Regions from separate parts of the Lysinibacillus sp. FSL K6-0102 genome, predicted to be linked through region 1. Evidence: riboswitches for the same ligand, from Rfam matches in the RefSeq annotation. Region 1 holds a riboswitch; each other region holds the start of a gene.
What was found. Region 1 has a riboswitch for S-adenosylmethionine ahead of NYE73_RS09330 (YezD family protein). Riboswitches for the same ligand answer to the same signal wherever they lie in the genome.
Positions count from the first base shown of each region.

Region 2: another riboswitch for S-adenosylmethionine. It lies ahead of NYE73_RS02415 (MetQ/NlpA family ABC transporter substrate-binding protein); the one in region 1 lies ahead of NYE73_RS09330 (YezD family protein).
Region 3: another riboswitch for S-adenosylmethionine. It lies ahead of metK (methionine adenosyltransferase); the one in region 1 lies ahead of NYE73_RS09330 (YezD family protein).

Region 1 covers NZ_JBBOPH010000001.1:1,880,914-1,888,492, reverse strand. The annotation lists gene NYE73_RS09360 (hydantoinase/oxoprolinase family protein) at 1-1,133, opposite strand, end outside; gene NYE73_RS09355 (formate--tetrahydrofolate ligase) at 1,584-3,263, opposite strand; gene NYE73_RS09350 (cold-shock protein) at 3,477-3,677, shown strand; gene NYE73_RS09345 (amphi-Trp domain-containing protein) at 3,823-4,101, shown strand; gene NYE73_RS09340 (VOC family protein) at 4,474-5,259, opposite strand; gene NYE73_RS09335 (flavin reductase family protein) at 5,409-5,894, shown strand; gene NYE73_RS09330 (YezD family protein) at 5,985-6,176, opposite strand; SAM riboswitch class I at 6,211-6,306, opposite strand; gene NYE73_RS09325 (DUF418 domain-containing protein) at 6,477-7,571, opposite strand; gene NYE73_RS09320 (TetR/AcrR family transcriptional regulator) at 7,555-7,579, opposite strand, start outside.
Region 2 covers NZ_JBBOPH010000001.1:503,814-511,392, forward strand. The annotation lists gene NYE73_RS02405 (methionine ABC transporter permease) at 1-153, opposite strand, end outside; gene NYE73_RS02410 (methionine ABC transporter ATP-binding protein) at 146-1,171, opposite strand; gene NYE73_RS02415 (MetQ/NlpA family ABC transporter substrate-binding protein) at 1,279-2,109, opposite strand; SAM riboswitch class I at 2,198-2,302, opposite strand; gene NYE73_RS02420 (PPC domain-containing DNA-binding protein) at 2,425-2,928, shown strand; gene NYE73_RS02425 (pyridoxal phosphate-dependent aminotransferase) at 2,971-4,140, opposite strand; gene NYE73_RS02430 (carbon-nitrogen family hydrolase) at 4,237-5,031, shown strand; gene NYE73_RS02435 (PucR family transcriptional regulator) at 5,084-6,652, opposite strand; gene NYE73_RS02440 (amino acid permease) at 6,886-7,579, shown strand, end outside.
Region 3 covers NZ_JBBOPH010000001.1:3,691,981-3,699,559, forward strand. The annotation lists gene NYE73_RS18660 (alanine/glycine:cation symporter family protein) at 1-961, opposite strand, end outside; gene NYE73_RS18665 (alpha/beta hydrolase) at 1,088-1,894, opposite strand; gene NYE73_RS18670 (gamma carbonic anhydrase) at 2,028-2,540, shown strand; gene metK (methionine adenosyltransferase) at 2,720-3,916, opposite strand; SAM riboswitch class I at 4,175-4,293, opposite strand; gene pckA (phosphoenolpyruvate carboxykinase (ATP)) at 4,683-6,269, shown strand; gene NYE73_RS18685 (alpha/beta hydrolase family protein) at 6,335-7,111, opposite strand; gene NYE73_RS18690 (NUDIX domain-containing protein) at 7,095-7,562, opposite strand.

The sequences.
Region 1 (7,579 bases):
AAGGATAATCTTCCTAAATAAACATTGGCATCTGTAATTGTTGGCTGTGTATTCCCTAAGCCATATGCTACAGGCCCTGGCTTTGCCCCAGCTGAATCTGGTCCAACCTTTAATGAGCCAAACTGATCTACACGTGCGATAGAGCCACCACCATTTCCTATTTCCACAATATCTACTACAGGTGTTTTAATTGGATAGCCCGCAAATTTTTCATTTCTTTCAATATAGTAATCTGTTGTGACATTGACTTTGCCATCTGTAATAAGTGAACATTTTGCTGTCGTCCCACCAACATCAAAAGCTATGATATTCGATTCATTTAATAGTTGGCCTAATTTAGCTGCCCCAAACATCCCTGCTACAGGTCCAGATTCAACGAGGTTGATTGGTAGCTCCATTGCTTTATCAAAGCTTGTAGTCCCGCCATTCGATTGCATAATTTTTAAATGGTCTGTAATGCCAATTGTGCTTAATTTCTCTTTTAGGCTTTTTAAGTAGGCATGTGCAATTGGCTTTACATAAGAATTTAGGACTGTTGTGTTTGTTCTTTCATACTCACGGTATTCTTTAATCGTTTCACTTGAAAGTGTGATATATACTTCAGGCCAAATTTTTAAAATGGCTTCTTTTAACTGTTGTTCATGAATTGGATTTTTATAGCCGTGTATTAAGGAAATGGCAATCGCCTCAACACCTAATTCCTTAAATTTATAAACGATCTCGTCAACTTCCTCGGTATTAAGCGCTTTCATAATATTTCCTTTAAAATCAATTCGCTCATCAATTTCTTGACGTAAATAACGCTCTACAAATGGTTCTGGCTTTTTATATTTAAAGTTATATAAGTCTGGTCGATTTCCACGAGCAATTTCTATAACATCTCGGAAACCCTTTGTTGTAATTAACCCAACTACGCCCCCTTTTCTTTCCGTTAATGTATTGATGATAACCGTCGATCCATGTATAAATGATTCAATGAAAGAATCTTCCGTTACATGTCGTCCTAATACATTTAATATGCCATCCTCAAAGTGACCAGGTGTCGTATGTCCCTTATCAAAATGAAGATTTCCTTTTTCATCTGTGAAAACTAGGTCAGTAAAAGTACCGCCAATATCTGTTGCGATTTTCAAGACTTCATCCCTCCGTGTTCCTATTATCGGTACAGTGTTCCGAATTAGAATTAAATAAATTATATTTAAAAGAAAAAGAAAATTCAATGTATTTTTTAAATAAAAATTCATTTGACAATTGTCCTTCGTTGTAAAAACCCGCTCTATCTTTCCAATATCAGAGAACTATTGATAAAAAATACCAAACACATTTATATAAGGAAAGTTCTCGTGATTTTTGTGCAACATAAAAAAGATCCTAGTTTTCACTAGAATCTTAAAATCGTTTTAAAAAAATTAATTTTTATGAATTTTTACTCAAGAGGTGGATGAAGGAATCATCCGAAATTTTACTTTTATACCATATTTGCATTGTAGATAGACGATGAATTGGGTCACCTCCTACGAACCATGTTTACCCATTATCAATAAAAAAGCTGCCCATTTAAGTAGGCAGCTTTTAATATTCTGTTAGAACAATCCTACCGCATGTCCTTCGTTATCGACATTCATGCGTAGCGCAGCTGGTGCTTTTGGAAGTCCTGGCATTGTCATAATATCGCCAGTTAGACAAACTAAGAAGCCTGCACCAAGCTTTGGAATAACTTCGCGAATTGTGATGGTAAAGCCTTCTGGACGACCAAGTAAACTTGGTTGGTCTGATAAAGAATACTGGGTTTTCGCCATACAAATTGGAAGGGAGTCCCAACCAAATTTTTCGATTTGGGCAATTTGTTTTTTGGCTTGGTCTGTAAATTGTACATCTTTCCCGCCATATACCTTTTGCACAATCGTACGTACCTTTTCTTCAATTGACTCTGTTACATCATATAAAGGAGAGAAGTTGTTTTCTTCCTCTAGCACAGCTAGTACTTGCTCAGCTAAGGCTAGACCACCTTTACCGCCCTCTTCCCAGACATTCGTACGGGCAATGCGAACATGATTTTCTTGACACCAGTTCAGAACGGCTTCTAGTTCAGCCTCTGTGTCCGTGATAAAACGATTTAAGGCAATAATTGGTTCAACGCCAAATGTACGAACTGTATCTACATGTTTAGCTAAGTTTTCAATTCCTTGTAGGAGTGCTTCCACATTTTCACCTACAAGCGCTGTTTTCGGTACACCACCATGCATTTTTAATGCACGAATTGTCGCTACAATGACAACTGCGCTTGGTTTAAAGCCTCCCTTACGAGCTTTAATGTTCATGAATTTTTCAGCACCTAAATCAGAGCCGAAGCCCGCTTCTGTCACCACAATATCAGCTAGCTTACGAGCGGTTTGTGTCGCCATAATAGAATTACAGCCGTGGGCAATATTAGCAAATGGACCACCATGGATAATAGCAGGTGTTCCCTCTAATGTTTGAACTAGGTTTGGCTTGAAGGCATCTTTTAATAATAGTGTTAAGGCACCCTCTACCTGTAAATCACGCACAAAGACAGGCTCACGCTCGAAAGTATAGCCAATCACGATACTAGCGATACGCTCACGTAAATCCTCAATGCTTGTTGCTAAACAGAATACTGCCATAATTTCAGAGGCAACCGTTATATCAAAGCCGTCCTCGCGCGGCATGCCTTGAACAGGACCACCTAATCCCACCACTACCTTACGAAGGGCACGATCATTTAAGTCCATGACACGCTTCCAAATAATGCGTCGTGGATCAATGTTAAGTGTATTTCCTTGGTGGATATGATTATCAATAAATGCGGATAAAGCATTGTTAGCTGTTGTAATCGCATGAAGGTCGCCAGTAAAATGTAAATTAATATCCTCCATTGGTATAACTTGTGCGTAACCTCCGCCAGTTGCGCCACCTTTTACGCCCATGACTGGACCTAATGATGGTTCACGTAATGCGACCATCACCTTCTTATCTAATTGATGAAGGGCATCTGCTAGTCCAACAGTCACAGTCGACTTTCCTTCACCAGCTGGGGTTGGACTTATAGCTGATACTAATACTACCTTTGCATCCTCGCCCTGAGCAGTAATTTTTAATGGGTCGATCTTTGCTTTGTAGCGTCCATACTGCTCAAGAGCATCCTCTGGAATACCCGCAGCATTGGCAATTTCCGTAATAGGTTTGATCACTGCTTGACTAGCGATTTCTAAATCTGATAATGGTTGATTTTTCGTTGTCATTTGGCATCCTACTTTCTATGTTGTTCATTTCCATTATAGTCTTAATTGTGAAAAAAAAGAAAGCCAGATATGCAAGCATTTCGTCAATCAATTGACTTATTTGTTCAATTCCTGTATGTTCTAAGAGAAAATGCAATTTTTTCACATTTTCTCAATGAGTGCACCATTTATTTAACTTTATTTTACATTCAAGCGCATTGGAGGCGAATGCTTATGCAACAGGGGATCGTAAAGTGGTTCAATAATGAAAAAGGTTATGGCTTTATTGAATGTGATGATGGCGAAGATGTATTTGTTCATTTTACGGGCATCCAGGAGGAAGGCTTCCGTACACTTGAAGAAGGTCAAAAGGTTTCATTTGATGTTGTGGAAGGCAATCGTGGACCCCAAGCATCAAATGTTGTAAAACTATAAGCGTAATGGGACTATCCGTGTAGTTCCAGATTAGCAGCGGATTAGGAAATGCATCGTTTCCTTCATCCGCTTTTTGTATTGTTTTATAAGCTGAATGCCCCCTCCATGTTATAATAGAAGTAACAATACGTAAGGAGGGATTTCGATGCAAAAACAAAATAAACCCATGACTGAAGTTATTTTGAAGCATAAAGAACGACAAAGTGTAGCAGAATTTGCAGCAACACTGGAAACGATTGCAAAAAAGCTTAAAGAAAATGGTGAATTCACTTTTGTTCAAGACACAGAGCCAACAGTTGTCAGCCCAAGTGAACAGCTCAAAATCGAATACTCCTATACAAAAAAGGGCGACAAGCATTCATTTGAAATTGAATTTGATTGGTATACAGGTACAGAAACACCGAAAAAAATGACAATTGAATAATAATTGGCAACGAAAATCCACTTCTCTGATGAAGTGGATTTTTCCATATTGTTGAATTAAAGATCATGTCACTAGCTAAAACTTTCTAGCAAGGTGAGGAGGTGATTTCGCTCCAGGGTCTCCTCTGTAACGCTAAATCCACAGGAAAGCAAGTAGCCAGCACCAGAAATTCTATTGATGGTTTTGTTTTTCAATACTTATGTAAAAAGGCAGAAGCAAAAGTGTTTCAGCCCATAAAAATACCGAGCTATCCACTAAAACGCTTACGAAGTGTTTCGGAATAGTTCGGTTTTTCTAGTTATCATGTTTGTTAATTTAAAGATTATTCGGCTTAATGAAGGTCCCAGTTAGTTATGGCCCAGCCTTTTCTCCTTATCGATTTATCCAATAAAAAGCACCAGGGCAAACTAAAGTTTCCTTTGTTCGTTTAGGATCCTTTAATGTAACACCAAATGGTCCCTCTTTGACATGACCAAGTGTCATTGTCATCGCGCTCTCTTCCTCATAGAAATCTAAGCGCATATTCGGTAGCTGTAGTGACAAATACTGCTCATATTGCGTAGGCACTGGTAGCTGTAACACCTCTTGCCACAGCTTAACTGTTGCCTGCATGTCCTTGACGTAGAATTGGACGGATTCCATCGTTATAGCCTGTTTGACATCAATGGCACCACTTGCCTTTAATTGAACCAAACGTTCTTCATCTTCCTCCGCCCATTCAATCAAAAATGGAAAATCAATTGGCAGATCTGGCTTACCAAAATGCAGTAGCTTCCATTCTACCACAGTGCCATCTGGTCTTGTTCTGCTACATGCATCTGGTCCATATACTTCATAGCCCAATGCTCGCAAGCGTCGACCCTCTTCCTCAATATTTTTTGTGCGCAGAGCAATTCGAGAAAATCCCTGGCGCTCTTGATCACGTTTAAACGTATAATGTAGGGAATATGGGTATTGTGCCGCTTGCTCAAATAAATCACGATCATAGATAGCAATTTGTTCAATATAGCTTAAGCCAAAGTAGCTTAACGTATTATAAGTCCCCCACATCGTGTGCTGCCCACCATTCACTGTATGGACATTTCGTTTATTGAAGAAAACCTTTATATTTTCTGGTGATTCCACTTGATGAACCAAATGATCAAAATATAAAGTCATGGCCATTCCCCTTTCTTTCCCCATTACCTTTACCTGTATGTTTGATTAGTTTAAAATTTACTCAAGAAAAGGAGTTACTAGTAGGATATGAAAAAAAGTTTCGTTTACCTACAAACTCCGTTCACTAATTTCATAAAGAGGTGATTTGAATGACAGATTTAGTAGCTGCTTTTAAATTGGCATTAGGTAATTATCCTACAGGCGTAACAGTTGTCACGACATGTCATGACACAAAACCGATTGGCTTAACCGTCAATTCCTTTGCATCTGTTTCAATCGACCCGCTCCTTATTTTGTGGTCACTCGATAAAAAATCTCAGCTCCATCCTTATTTCACGACTGCGCCAAATTTTGCGGTCAATATTTTAGCGAGTGATCAAGAGCATTTATGTACACTATTTGCCAGTAAAATCCCTGATCGCTTTGCACAAGCAAAATGGTCAACTTCCTCTTTAGGACTACCGATTTTACATGATACAGCAGCTAATTTACAATGTAAAACATTTCAGCAAATCGATGCTGGCGACCATACCATTTTTATTGGGCAGGTCGTAGACATTACAAATGCTCAAAAAGAGCCTTTGCTTTATCATCGCCGTCATATCGGTCCCATACCAAAAAGCTTTTATAGCTAGTCTTTACACAAAAAAAGGGCCACTTGTAAGCACAGGAAATCCTTCATGCTTATAGGTGGCCGTTTGACATAAGTTCTACTGAAATCATTGTTATTTTTTCTGCGGAAATCTCTGCTTTTCAAGCCTATTAATTTGCACAATCACACCATCTTGAATCGTAATATGCACTTCACCAAATTCAAGATTTTGAATCGCCTTCGCAATTGCCTCTAGTTTCTTATCATCTACTTTTACTGACTGAGCCATACGATACACCCCTTCTTTTTTATCCTTATTGTTCATAAAGAGGCCAACGCATCAAACTGATTGATAGCCCCTCCTATCTCTCAGACACCATCTGTTGGATTTGGCACCTGTTGTTCGGTTGCCGAGGCTTCATTGGGCCAAGTCCCTCCACCTCTCTTGATAAGAGTACTGCGTTTCTTGAAAATAATTCTATAATTCTGCTATAGGAATGTCAATACAAAATATTAGAAAACCTAGTTGAATACTATGCAATATGTCGTTTAGATTAAAAGACTCCCTAAACCTAAAGTATTTTATGCCTAGTCAGTGAGAAATAGATGGCAATCCATTAATTTATTACAAGCTCCATTTCCTCATCATGAATTCAAGTGGGCCTCGATGATGTTTAGTCCTCCACCATACAGAAACAACGACACATCCTAAAAAATAACAGCAGGCATACAGCATGGAAAAAGCAAGTGTTTGGTTCTCCAGCTTTTGGCAAATAATTAGTATTCCAATGCCTATAACAACATGGCCAACATAATGCGTTAAAGACATTTGTCCTGTTAATATGAAAGATTGAATAACTTTATTTTTACATGTCTCTACAAGATAGATGGAGCCAACAATGATAACAATAGCCGAAGCCGAATTAGATAGGACATACATCATATTCGGTGGAATCGGTCCTGTATCAAATAAATACAATGCACTCTCTACATCTAATAAATGAATGGTTGTCATCTTAATGAATAACGTTGAACAAGTCTCAGTCATGATGACTAACAATAAACCTATCACCAGTAAGTTTTTTCTTAATGTATGATTTGTTAAATCTAATGTGCCCACTACCATACCTATCAGAAAGAAGCAAATCCAGGGGAATAGTGGATGATAGCCATTAAACATCAAATTTCTTATAAATCCTGCTGGTGTCCAAAAATCAAGATACTCTAGTAGCACATATGTTGGATGCCAACCAGCAAGGTAACTAAATTGAATTTGAAGCCATTGTGAAAGGATAAGGATGGCACCAATTATGAAGATCATCATTTTCTTGGATTGGGCAATCAACCAAGCAGCAACAAACATATACACGCCATAATAATGTAAGATATCTCCTGTCCAGCCGATTGCATATAATATTATCCCTATCGTAAATAACAAAAGCGCCCTCTTCCACAAAGTAAGTCGATTTTGACGAAGAAGGATTGGGTCCTTACTCTCTCTAGCCTGACGAGTCATTAAGGCTGTCCCTATTCCTGCTAGCATGACAAATACGGCCGAAGCACGTCCCTCGAAAAGATGTTGGAAGGCAATTAACCATGTTGAACCATTCGTTGTAGAACCTGTTATGACGCCAAAATTGACAATGAACATGCCAAGCATGGCGAGAGCTCTTGCAAAATCAAGACCTTCAATGCGCCGATCATCATTTCTTATTGTCATCTTTGCCC
Region 2 (7,579 bases), 1.4 Mb from region 1:
TTGTCCTGGTCGTGTTAAAACGATTAATAGCCCTAATGGAATGCCAATCAGAATGGAGAAAAATAATGAAATTCCGACCATTTGAAATGTTTCGATAATTGCTTTGCCAATAACATCTGACCAATCTGTAAAGAAGCTTTGGATACTACTCATTGAACGCACCTCCTAATTCTTCCACTGCCACGCCATTTTCTGAAAAATACGTTAACGCCTTTTGGACAATCTGCGTTTCGCCATGTAAATGCACCACAATATTGCCGACAATACCGTTTTTTAATTCAATAATATTGGCTGTTAAAATATTTGGTTGCACATCATATACCTTAGTGACTTCTGCTAATAATGGCTTACCAGTACTTTCACCAAGGAATGTTAAACGGATTACACTTCCTGAAACATTTAATTGCTCAATAAGAGAAGGGGATAAATTACGTTGTGAAATTGTATTCAAAAACTTTCGCGTTGTAGGGTGCTTCGGTTTCGCAAAAAGTTCAATCGCTGTGCCAAATTCCACAACTTTCCCTGATTCTAGAACAGAAACCTCATCGCAAATTTTTTGAATTACATTCATTTCATGTGTGATGAGCAGAATCGTAATGCCTAATTCACGATTAATTTTTAACAACAATTCAAGAATGGCTTCCGTTGTCTCAGGATCAAGTGCACTTGTTGCTTCGTCACTAAGTAAAATCTCTGGTTCCTGTGCTAAGGCACGTGCAATAGCCACACGCTGTTTTTGACCACCTGAAAGTTGATTTGGGTAACTATCTAGTTTATCTGTTAAACCGACAATTTCAGCATACTTAGCTACTCGGTTTTTTACTTCCGCCTCTTTATAGCCTAGTAGCTTTAAGGGAACTGCAATATTATTGTAAACTGTTGCTGTTTTTAAGAGATTAAAGTGCTGGAATATCATCCCGATTTTTTGGCGTGTTTGACGTAATTCGTGAAGAGAAAGGGTCGTAATGTCTACATTGTCTATCACTACTTTTCCTGCTGTAGGACGTTCTAGTAGATTAACGCAACGAATGAGTGTACTTTTACCAGCACCACTATAGCCGATTACACCATGAATTTGTCCCTTTTTTACGTGAAGGTTGATGCCATCCACAGCTTTTATGATGCCTTTTTTCGATTTAAATTCTTTTGAGATATTTTGTAATTGAATCATGCGATTGTTTGCTCCTTTCTCAACCTTCTAAAAAGCAAGAATCTGCTCGTCTTCCCATTGGGGAATTTCAGCAGATTCTTCGGCTTTATAGAAGCTTTCTGAACATATTACCAGCTAGGGATTACAGAACCTTTGAATTCCTCTTCGATGAATTGACGCACTTCGTCAGATTGGTAAGCCTCAACGAACTTTTTAATTGTTGGATCATTTTCATTTTCAGCACGTACAACAATATAGTTCACGTATGGAGAATCAGTAGATTCCAATAAAATAGAGTCATCTTTAGGGTTAATGCCAGCCTCTAGTGCAAAGTTTGTATTAATAGCTGCTACATCTACTTCACTAAGTTGTTTAGGAATTTGAGCTGCCTCTAATTCAATGAATTTTAAATTCTTTTTGTTTTCTTCTACATCACGGATCGAGGCTGTTAAGTCTGCACCCTCTTTTAACTTAATATAGCCAGCTTCCTGTAAAACAAAGAGGGCACGTGCTCCATTCGTTGGGTCATTTGGTAAGCCAAACGTTGCACCGTCAGGAATGTCATCAAAGGATTTATATTTTTCTGAGTAGATACCCATTGGATTTAAAATCGTCTTGCCCACTGTTACTAAATCTGTATCATGGTCTTTATTAAATGTATCTAGGAAAGGCTCGTGTTGATAGCTGTTCGCATCAAGATCACCTTCAGCTAAGGATGTATTAGGTAAAACATAGTCAGAAAATGATTTTAGTTCTACTTCTAGCCCATTTTCTTTTGCTACTTTAGCGGCTACTTCTGCAATTTGTTCGTGTGGACCAGAAGTGACGCCTACAACGATTTTCTTTTCATCAATTCCTTCAGCTTGGCTTTTACTATCTTCTTTAGAGCCACAGCCTGCTAAAGCTGCTACTAATGTTAAACTTGCTAAACCTACTAAAAATTTATTTTTCTTTTTCATGAAAATACCTCCAAGATTGTTTTTATCGGTTTTTTGAAAATAAAAAAACTCTCTTACAAATTAAGAGAGGCTCATGAAAAGATGTCCTCTCTTATCTATCAAACGAAGATCGTTTGCAGGATTTAGCACCTTCCTATAAAAAGGAGGTTGCCGAGCTTCATAGGGCCAGTCCCTCAGCTACTCTTGATAAGAGATTTATAATATTTTTTTGTAATTCCGATAGAACTAATATAATTTATAGGGTATAGTAAGTCAATAAATAATTTTTAAATTTTTTATATAATTATAATATTTCGACGCAAAAGAGGGATAACAATGTCTGTAAGAGTTAATTATGGTATAGGTTCATTTGGTAAGGTTATTAGTGCTCGTTTTCTAACGGGAACAGATATCATTGAAGGGATTGAAGCGCTTTGCGAAGAGAATAGCATAGAGTCAGCAACAATTGTAAGCTGTATTGGCAGCTTTCAAAAAAGCAGCTTTGTTTATTTAGTGCCAGATGCAACAGCTCAAATTCAAGTTCGTTTTAGTGATGTGATTGAAAAAGAGGGACCATTAGAATTTATTCAAGGTTCAGGTGTGGTGTGTAAGCGAGATGGTGGATATGAGACACATTTCCATGGTTCTATGAGCGATCAATGGGGTGTTGTATCAGGTGGGCATTTAATAAAAGGGGGCAACCCTGTTATTACTGCTGACATCGTGTTGGCAGAGGTACAAGGGATTCAACATATTCGAAAATGGGATGATGAAACAGGTCATGTTCAATTTTATCCATTAGAAAATGGTTTAGGGCAACCAAGGAAAATTGAAAAATAGTAATAATCCTGTAGCTAGGGATAGCTACAGGATACGACGTCATTATCTTTTAAACAATTGTAATTGCTCGATTCTATGGATTGCTTCACGTAAGCGCTCCTCACTAACCAGCAATCCTACGCGTACATAGCCTTCACCATACTGACCGAAGCCATTACCTGCTGCTACAGCGATATCAGCTTTTTCGAGCAAAAGATCAGCAAACTGTTCACTTGTATAGCCTAATGGTACAGGGAGCCATGCGAAGAAGGAGCCTTTTGGAGCCGTAACATGCCAGCCAATTCTTCGAGCTTCTTCAATGAGTACATTGCGGCGACGCTCATAAGTAGCTCGTAGTTCATCCGCACATTGTTGGGAAGCCGTCAGTGCTACTGCTGCGGCTTGTTGAATGGCAGGGAATTGACTACAAAACAGATGATCCTGAATTAGATTAATAGCAGCAATAATCTCGGCATTCCCTACAGCGAAGCCTATACGCCAGCCAGCCATATTATAGGTTTTCGATAATGTATACATTTCAACTCCTACTTCTTTTGCACCCTTTGCTTGAAGGAAGCTAACTGGTTTATTACCGTCAAATCCTATTGCCCCATAAGCAAAATCATGTGATACGATAATATTGTGCTCCTTCGCAAAGCGAACGGTCTCTTCAAAAAACGCAAGTGATGCTGTACCACCTGTAGGGTTGTTCGGGTAATTTAAGTAAAGAAGCTTTGCTTTTTCTTTCACTTCATCAGGTAATGCATGATAATCAGGTAAGAAATCATTTTCAGCAAAAAGGGGCATTACTTCAAAATTGACGTCTCCTAGTACAACACCTGATAGGTAATCTGGATAGCCAGGATCTGGTAAGAGCATCGTGTCACCAGGGTTTAACACAGCTAAAGGTAGCTCAACTAGACCAATTTTTGTTCCACCAAGAATCGCTACCTCTGTATCTGGATTTAGTTCTACCTGATATTCACGTTGATAAAAGTCCGCAGCAGCTTGGCGTAATTCAGCGAGACCTCTAAATGGTGAATATTTGTGGTTTTGAGGATTTTCAGCTGCTTCCTGTAATGCTTGAATGATGTGAATAGGCGTTGGCTGATCGGGATTTCCTTGCCCAAGGTTAATGACATCACGCCCTTCTTCTAGAGCCAAGTTTACTTTTTGAACGAGTGCTGCAAAAAATTGAGTGGGTAGTTGCTGTAGTTTTTTAGAGAATTCCATGCATGATCACCTTTTTCAGAATATAATAATTATTATTGAAGAATATGAAGCAAATAGTATTACTTTTTCTGATAATTGTCTAGAGGAGGAATAGAGATGAAAATCGGTTGTATTCAATTAAATGTTGGCTTTGGCAAAGTTGAAGAAAATTTTGAACGTGCCGAGGATAAGATTCGTGAAGCTGCAAAAAATGGGGCAGAAATCATAGTGTTACCTGAAATGTGGAATACAGGCTATGCTTTAGAGAAACTGCCTGAGCTAGCAGATATCAATGGTGAGCGGACAAAGACCTTTTTGGCTAAACTTGCTAAGGAACTTGATGTACATATTGTAGGGGGCTCTGTTTCAACAAAGAAAGGCGATAAATTTTATAATACGATGTATACCTTTGATCGTAATGGAGAACTTGTTGGGGAATATAGCAAGGCACATCTTTTCCGTTTAATGGACGAGCATCTTTACTTGGAAGCAGGGGATGAAATGAATCGTTTTGCTTTAGATGATATTGAAGCTGCTGGTGTCATTTGCTATGATATTCGCTTCCCAGAATGGTTACGTGCACATGCATTACAAGGAGCAAAGGTATTATTTGTACCAGCGCAGTGGCCAACTCCAAGGATTGACCATTGGAAAACGTTGCTACAGGCTCGTGCAATTGAAAATCAATGCTTTGTCATTGCAGTAAATCGTATTTCGAAAAAGGTAGAAAATTTTAATGGGCAGTCTATGATTATTCAACCTTGGGGAGAAGTATTATGGGTAGGTGCTGAGGACGAGGAAGTAGCAGTGATCGATGTAGACTTTTCTATTGTCGATGAAGTACGTGGAAGAATTCCTGTTTACGATGATCGTAGACCTGGATTGTATCACGATGTAGTTGTGAAAGGGTAATAAAGGGCACGCTTAGGAGGGGAGTTAACCTTTTAAGCGTGCCAACTTTTTTCTAGCTCTTATCCTCGATTAATGAATTGGCTAGTAGCATAAATTCAAGTGTAATGCGGTTATGCCCGTTCATAAAATTTTTACCAAGTAAACTTTCAAGCTTTTTTAAGCGGTGATAGAGTGTTTGACGAACAATAAACAATTGATTCGCTGTTTGCTGTTTAGAGCCATTTGTTTGTAAATACACTTGCAATGTTTCGAGAAGCTTACTATTATATTTTTCATCGTATTCAATAACGGGCTGTAAATAGTCGTAAATCACTTCCTGTAAATCCACCTGCATTTGTAATTTATAGATTAAATGATATAAATGCAGATCATCATAAAAGAACGAGGACGTTTGTACTTTTCGACAAATATATAAGGTTTCCAGTGCAGTTTGATAGCTTTTGGGAATTTCATCCACATCACAAACGACCTTCCCAATAGCTATCTGATAACCTTGTGCCTGCTGCTTTTTATAAAATTCAGTTTTGACCAAAGAGGAAAACATGTTGTTTAACATATCACGAATGGCTTTACTATCTTTTGTATGCAGTAAAATAAAAATAACATAGCTTTTTCTTTCAAATAAAAATGGAATAAAGCCATGTTGCTCAAAGAGATTACGATAATAAAGCTTACTATAGACTACATCCTCCTGTGCCTTTGTCAACGTATTAGGAGAAGCCAAAATAAAGACAGTGCCACTGGATTGTGTATAGTTAGTATAATGTGTAACGATAAATTTATAGATTTCCTCCTTAGATAGTTTTTGATCAATCCAATCAGCTAAAATCGAAGCATCCTCAATATTCTTTTTTTCCTCAATATAGAACTCTCGCATTAAAAGCTGTGCCAACGCTGTTGCCGTGCGATCTAATATTAATAATTCAAATTCGGAGAAAAGCCCATCTTCTCGATAAATTGATAAATCGGCATAATGTTGATCAAATAGAAAAATAGGCTCATGTTTAAATTGCTGAGACGATGTATTCAATGTTAGGAATTGCTGCCGCTTTTTATGAGCCATATTCGGGAAAAAGACAGGTTCTCTTCCCTTAATGGAAAACATAATTTGTATTTTTAATTCATTATACATATTTTGTAAAATATCGTCCGTGTTTTGTCCCAATACTGCATTTTTGTTCAATGTTTGTGAGTAAGCTTCTAGTGAAGAAATCAATAGATATTGCTGATTGATAATTTGACTATGTAAATCCTGTGTAATACGAACAAAAGGAACTGCTTCATGGAAAACAATAATAGGAAACTGGTGGCGGTTGGCAAGTGTTAAAATCGCTTCAGGTACTGCTTGAATAGAGGTGCCATATTCAATACAAAGTGCTGCACAATTTTTTTGAATGATGGCTTCTATAAAGGACACAAAGTCCTCAATACTATGTTGGAGACTAAGCCCTGTAGTTAATACTAACTCTTCACCAACTAAAAAATTATCAACATGTATGATTTCTAGTACATGTGCCCATTTAACGCTCCTTGTTAATCCCTCATGACCTGCAACTACCTCTGCATTTTGAAAATATTTATTCTGTAAAACGTCTAGTACTTTTAGTTGAAATGGGCTCATTTTTGCCCCTCCTTTTGACATGCGTGTCAGCGGTTAGAATTCAAAAATTTCTGCTTGGTGCAGAGAATTTACTCATAAAATCGTTTAAAAATTATTTTAAGAATATTTAGTCTATTTTACATTATGTATAAAACAAAAGTATAGAATTTTACAGTTTGTCTATTACTTCAACGTTATGAAAGATGTAAGATTTTTGTAAGCGATCAAGCAATCTACTAAAAGAGGTGACAGATATGGGGCAACAAACGCATTTACAAAGAGGATTAAAGAAGCGGCATATGACGATGATTGCGATTGCCGGTGTAATCGGTGCTGGACTATTTATGGGGAGTGGCTCGGTCATTAATCTAGCTGGTCCAGGGGCAATTTTATCGTATATATTTGCAGGAATTATCGTTGTATTAGTTATGCGTATGCTAGGTGAGATGGCGGCAGTCAATCCAACGAGTGGATCGTTTGCTCACTATGCACATGAAGCCATTGGTCCGTGGGCAGGTTTTATGATTGGATGGTTGTACTGGTTTTTCTGGGTGATTGCCATTGCTTTAGAGGCAACAGCAGCAGCTGCCATTATTCAATATTGGTACGATGGGATTCCTTTATGGCTTTTAAGTCTGTTATTAACTGTAGCACTTACATTAACAAATGTTCTTTCTGTCAAAGCTTTTGGTGAGTTTGAGTATTGGTTCTCTCTTATTAAGGTTGCAAGTATAGTCGTTTTTCTAGGTCTTGGTGCTTTTATTATCTTTGGTATTGCTCCAAACTTTAATGCTGTTGGTATGACCAATTTAGTTGAACAGGGTGGTTTTTTGCCAAATGGTTTTGGCGCTGTTCTAATGGGTGTCGTTATCGTTATTTTTTCATTTATGGGGACAGAAATCGTTGCGATTGCTGCTGGTGAATCGGATGAACCGTTAGCCGCTGTCA
Region 3 (7,579 bases), 1.8 Mb from region 1:
CATCTTGTACATTGTACATGCCTGTAAATAAAATCATAAATGCCGTAGCAGAACAAATTAATAATGTATCAATATAAACAGACGCCGCTTGTACAATTCCTTGCTTAGCAGGATGTGATACTTCCGCAGCTGCCGCAGGGTGAGCACCAGTTCCTTGACCAGCCTCATTAGAGTAAATTCCACGTTTAACACCCCAAGCAATCGCTGAACCAATAATGCCTCCAAAAATTTCTTGAGCCCCAAATGCACTAGAAAAAATTAATCCGATAACCGTTGGTACTTGTGAAATATTCATAAAAATAATGATAATGGCCATAATGATATAGGCTAATGCCATAAACGGTACAATAATCTGGGCAGCATTTGCGATTGATTTAACACCCCCGATGATAATAGCACCTAATAAAACAACAATAATAAGTCCTGTGATCCATGTTTCCAAACCGAAAGCGTTTTCAACAGCACCTGCGATGGCATTCGACTGCACACCAGGCATCAAAATTAACATTGCTATTAAAGCCGCCACAGCAAAAATAACTGCAAACCATTTTTGGCCCATTCCTTTTTCTATGTAAAAGGCTGGTCCACCACGATATTCTGTATCTTTCTCTTCTTTATAGATTTGAGCTAATGTTGACTCTACATACGCGGTAGCCGCACCTATGAAAGCGATTGCCCACATCCAAAAGACAGCACCAGGTCCTCCCATTCCAATCGCTGTCGCAGTACCAGCAATATTACCTGTACCTACACGTCCTGATAATGCGATAGACATTGCTTGGAATGAAGATATTCCCTTTTCTGACTTCTCCCCTTTAAACATTAAAACAAACATATCTTTAATGTGCCTTACTTGTAGGAACCTTGTAATAATTGAGAAAAATAACCCAATTAATAAGATGCCATAAATAAACCATGGTCCCCATAAAATACCATTCAACTTCTCTACAATTACATCCATTTTACCCCTCCAATTTGAATTACCTTACTTTAAGTCATTATAGTATTACACTTTTCTGAAAATTACAATATTATTTTTAAGTAACAATATTTAAGTAAGTAACCTAGTAAATGGAAGGGTATAAACCTATTTAATTATATAACCAATTCTTCGAAGAGCATTATTAATAAAATCTCGTATATACATAAAAATCTCTTCGCGCTCTCCCTCATGAAATAAATTATGATAACAATTTGCCCATTCTTTAAACTGAAATTCCGTGAATTCCTGTTGATGAAGCCAATTTCGAGTTTGGCGAGTGTCCGTAATTTTATCCTTCTCAGCTGTCATAATTAGCATAGGCATATTAGGCATTTCACCTTTAGGCAGCATCACTAAATTTTTCATCATCTGCTGAAGTTCTCGATACCATTTCACAGAAACAACAGACATGAGGGGTACATCATCTTTCATTTCTTCTCTGCCTTCAACACTACGCGTTAATTTCTCTAATGTAATATCATGTGTCAACTTAACATTGGCTGTTAACGCACTTAGACTTGTTAAAGCATTTGTTAATTTACCTGGTAATAGCTTTAGTTGCAACCAAGGTGATGTTAAAATAATGCCTGCACATTCATATTGTCTCTTTTGCAGTGTATGGAGGATTAATGTTGCACCTAGTCCATGCCCTATTACAAAGGTTGGTAAATTATATGAAAAAGCATTTTCAATCAGGTTTCTTGTATACTTATTGTACAATTTGAAGTCTTCATCATGGACTCGAGCAAACCTTGCATTACCTCCATGATTCGGTAAATCTCCCATGACTATGTGGAAGCCTTCTAATCTTAATTTCTCTATCAGCCATGCATACCAACGGTGATTTTCATAAGCACCATGAAGAATAGCAATCACAGCTTTTGCTTGTCCATCAGCTTCCCATTTCCACATTACATAGTCCTCCTAAAAAATAATTACACTTTGATTATATCGAAATAAATAGCACATTTTAATTTTATATTTCCATAAAGTTGCGTATTTGATACGATAATACTACATTATAGAAAGAAAAGAGGCGATTTTCATGATTTATCCATTTAAAGATAAAACGCCAAAGATCGATCCGTCTGTTTTCATTGCTGACTACGCAACTGTTACGGGCGACGTAACAATTGGCGCCGAAACAACCATTTGGTTTAATACGGTTATTCGTGGTGATGTTTCCCCAACGATTATTGGTAAACGTGTCAGTATCCAAGATCTTTGCTGTTTACACCAAAGCCCAAAATATCCGCTCATTATTGAAGATGAGGTAACAGTTGGACACCAAGTCACTTTACATAGTTGTACAATTCGCAAAAATGCCTTAATCGGTATGGGATCCATTATTTTAGACGGAGCTGAGATTGGAGAAGGTGCATTTATTGGAGCTGGAAGCCTAGTACCTCCTGGTAAAGTCATTCCTCCAAATAGTTTAGCATTAGGTCGTCCAGCAAAAGTTGTCCGAGAATTAAATGCTGAAGATAAAGAGGATATGGAACGCATCGTACGAGAATACGCAGAAAAAGGTCAATATTATAAATCACTTCAGAAATAAATAACCTACACAAAAAATCAATACTAACGAAAAAATCCCTCGCGTTTTCGTGTACCGAATATGTTCACGAATCCTAGCGAGGTATTTTTGTAAAAAAAACAAAAGGAGCAATGTTGCCCCTTTGCTTATTAATACATCAGAATAATTTTCTAATGACTTCATTACTTTAGTTCAATAGTTTATAAACGTGCTTTTTCTCGTAGCGCGTCTGCTTTATCAATTTGCTCCCATGGTACATTTAAATCTGTACGACCAAAATGTCCATACGCAGCAGTTTGTTTATAAATTGGACGACGAAGATCAAGCATTTTAATGATACCTGCTGGGCGTAAATCGAATAGCTCGCGTACCCATTCAACGATCTCGCTTTCTTTCACTCTACCTGTGCCAAATGTATCGACAGCAATGGAAACAGGCTGAGCAACGCCAATCGCATAGGCAAGTTGCACTTCAGCACGCTCTGCTAAGCCAGCTGCTACGATGTTTTTCGCTACATAACGTGCTGCATATGCCGCCGAACGGTCTACCTTGGTTGCATCCTTACCTGAGAAGGCACCACCACCGTGACGTGCATAACCACCGTATGTATCAACAATGATTTTACGTCCTGTTAATCCAGCATCACCTTTTGGCCCACCAATTACAAAACGGCCAGTTGGATTGATGAAGTATTTCGTATTAGCATCTAATAATTCACTCGGTACAACTGGTGCAATAACAAATTCTTTTAAATCTGCTTGAATTTGTTCAAGTGTTGCTTCTTCATCATGCTGTGTTGAAATAACAATTGTATCCACGCGAACCGGTACATTATTGTCATCATATTCAATCGTTACTTGCGTTTTACCATCAGGACGTAAATAGGCAAGTTCACCTGATTTACGTACTTCTGTTAAACGGCGTGCTAATTTGTGTGCCAAGCTAATTGGTAATGGCATTAGCTCTGGTGTTTCATTACATGCATAGCCAAACATTAAGCCTTGGTCACCAGCACCAATTGCTTCTATATCAGCATCTGTCATAGAGCCTTCACGTGCCTCTAATGCCTGATCAACACCTTGAGCTATATCAGGTGATTGTTCGCCAATTGCCACAAGCACCGCTAAGTTCTCAGCATCAAAGCCATATTTACCTCGTGTATAGCCAATTTCAGCTACAGTGTCACGAACAATACCTTTAATATCCACATAAGTAGAAGTAGTAATTTCTCCTGCTACTAATACTAATCCTGTTGTTACAGTTGTTTCACACGCTACACGTGCATTTGGATCTTCTGCTAAAATAGCATCTAAAATGGCATCCGAGATTTGGTCACAAATCTTATCTGGATGTCCTTCTGTTACACTCTCTGATGTAAACAGTCGACGGTTTGTCATTTGGTTTTCCTCCTAAATACTCTTACAATAAGTAGTTGTGTATGAATACGGTACTCATTACCCATGTCAAGTCCGCTCCTAAGGATTGAACTCTCAAGCCGTTACTGCTGCTTTTAACACGAGGATTTCGAAAGATCCGTCATTATAATAAGGAAAGAACTACATATACTTACCTTTACATTGATTTATAGCAATAAAAAAATCCTTTTCTCACGTTACTTTACATGAGGAAAGGAATAATGACTGCGTAACCTTTCACTCTTATCGTTCAAGGGATGTTCCCTTGCATCAGGTTGGCACCAACGCATGTCGTGAAATAGTTCATGCAGGTTGCCGGGTTTCACAGGGCCTGACCCTCCACCAGCTCGGGATAAGAGTATCCGTTCAATCTCATGTTACTGAAAAGGTCGAACGTTGTCAAATATTTTCTTATGTATTACTGTATAGAAAGGAAAGAACTTATTACACAAAAACTTTTCATACTTGGATGATGATGTAAATAGAAGCAAATTAATCCCTACAACATACCTAGCTACTTGTGGTAACATATGTGTGGCTCAATTTTCGTGCCTAATTACAGTAGGATTGATGGTATTCTACTCGAAAAACATTATTTTTTGTCAGTTTATTGAAAAGTGGTAAAAACTCTAAAATAATTTCTTAATTAGTATAGATTATTTAAGCAATTGTGTTATACTATTTTTGAAATTAAGAAAAAATCCCTCTAAATCAAGGGAATACTATAAAAAAGGATGGTATTTAATCGATGAATTCAGTAGAAATTGCAAACGAACTGAAGGAATTATTAAACGGCGGTAACATAAATGTTCAACTTTCAGTACCACAATTAGCAGAAAAAGCTACATCTCGTGGTGAAGCAATGTTAACAGTAGATGGCGCAGTTCGTGCAGAAACTGGCAAATACACTGGTCGTTCACCTAAAGATAAATATACGGTAGAAGAAGAAAGCACAAAAGATCAAATTGACTGGGGTAAAGTCAACCAACCGATTTCTTCTGAAGTGTTCGATAACCTATATGTAAAAGTAATAAAATATTTAAAAGAACGTGACGAGTTATTCGTATTCAAAGGCTTTGCAGGTGCTGACAAAGACTCACAATTAAGCATTCAAGTTATCAATGAATACGCATGGCACAATCTTTTTGCTCATCAATTATTTATCCGTCCAACAGCAGATGAATTAGCTTCTCATGTTGCCGACTTCACTGTCATCTCAGCTCCTAACTTTAAAGCAGATCCTGCGGTTGATGGTACTGCTTCTGAAACATTCATCATCGTATCACTTGAAAAGAAAATTATTTTAATTGGTGGTACAGAATATGCTGGTGAAATGAAAAAATCTATCTTTGGTATCATGAACTACTTATTACCACAACAAGGTATTCTTTCAATGCACTGCTCAGCAAACGTTGGTGAAGCTGGCGATGTAGCGTTATTCTTCGGTCTATCTGGTACTGGTAAAACGACGTTATCAGCTGATCCTGATCGTAAGCTAATCGGTGACGATGAACACGGTTGGTCTGATAATGGTGTATTCAACATTGAGGGTGGCTGCTATGCAAAAACAATCAACCTTTCTGCTGAAAAAGAACCAGAAATCTACAATGCAATCCGCTTCGGCTCTGTATTAGAAAACGTAGCTGTTGATCCAGAAACTCGTATTTGTGACTATGATGATGGTTCACTAACAGAAAATACACGTGTAGCTTATCCAATCCAATACATCGAAAATATCGTTGATCCTTCTGTTGCAGGTCATCCAAAAACAATCATCTTCCTAACAGCTGATGCATTTGGCGTGTTACCTCCAATCAGTAAATTAACAAAAGAACAAGCGATGTATCACTTCCTAAGCGGGTTCACTTCTAAACTTGCTGGAACTGAACGTGGTGTGACTGAGCCAGAACCAGTATTCTCTACTTGCTTCGGGTCTCCATTCCTTCCACTTCCTGCAACAGTATACGCAGAAATGTTAGGACAAAAAATTGACGAGCACGGTGCACAGGTATATTTAGTAAACACTGGTTGGACTGGTGGCGAATATGGCACAGGTAGCCGTATGAAACTATCTTACACACGTACAATGGTCCGTGCAGCAATCGATGGTAAATTAGCAGATGTTGAAACAACACAAGATGCTGTGTTTGGTTTACACATTCCAAAAGCAGTTGAAGGCGTACCTTCAGAAGTGTTAAATCCTCGTGAAGCTTGGGCAGATAAAGCTGCATACGATGCAAAAGCTGCTGAGCTTGCAGGCTTATTCAACGAAAACTTCAAGAAATTCTCAAACGTTTCTGAAGCCATCACTACACTTGGTGGTCCATTAAAATAACGTCTATATAAAAGACAAAGGGAACAATTTATTCGTTCCCTTTGTCTTTTTGTTTTCTCTATGCTTTATTGTTGTTTCATCCACTTGCAAAGAGCACGGACAGTTTCACGATTTTTTGCTGGTGGATATTGATGTGCATAGTTAAGATCATACCAAGTTTCGAATGATTTATTTGCTTCCTCTAAAAAAAATGCCAATTGTCTGGCATGTTCAATATCCACATTTTCATCACGATAGCCATGAATGATAAGAACGGGAGCTGTTATACGCTCTATCTCAAAAAGTGGTGTTCTTGCATCATACGCTTCTGGTACACGATTAGGTGTTCCTCCAATAACACGCTTCATCATTCTGCGCATATCTGTACGCTCCCAATAAGTGGCCGTTGCATCAGAAACACCTGCCCATGTTACAACAGAAGTAATATCCCTTCTTAAAATAGCTGTCCACAGAGCCATAATACCACCTCGTGAAAAACCAAAAACATGGATATTGTCATTGCAGAATTGTTTGAGTACATCTACGGCATAGACCGCATCGTAACGGTCTGCCCCTGCAAACTCGTCACGCCCCTCTCCCCCACGATTCCCACGATAATATGGGGCAAATACGATAAAGCCCTGCGCCGCAAATTGTGCAATACGAGAGGGTCTTACCATCCCAATGCTTTGCATGCCGCCTCTTAAATATAAAAAGCCATCATATGTACCTTCAGTCTTTGGCTCTGCTAATAGTCCTTTTATACGTAAGCCCTGTGAAAGATAGGTTATTTCCGTTAAACGTATAGCTGGATTTGGTGAAGGATAGGGGCGTTTTTCGATAATATCACCATTGTGTGTCACGATGTTTCAGCTCCTCCAGCATTTTCTTCATCCCCTCATCCTTCATGTGAAAACTCAAGTTAGGATGCTGAGCAAATTCTTCATCGGTTAACCAAAGCATGCCTGACGTTTCTAAATCAAATTCTATATCCTCTTGCGCTAAAAATTGTGCAGTGAAAACGGATTTACAAAAAACGATTTCATCATACACTGCATACTCTGCAAACCATTGAAGATTCTTCACATGAACACCTGTCTCTTCAAAAACTTCTCGAATCGCCGCCTCCTCTAAGGTTTCCCCTTCTTCTAATTTCCCTCCTGGCACTTCTACACCACGTCGTTTATGGACAGTACATAACCATTTATTTTCATGCTTTAAAAGGACAAGGACGTGTTTAGGTTCTACTTTAAATTCGCCTCTTGTAAAACTCAAATCTACTTGTAGGCCATGTAAATCTGTAAATGTTAACATCTCTTCAACCTCACGTT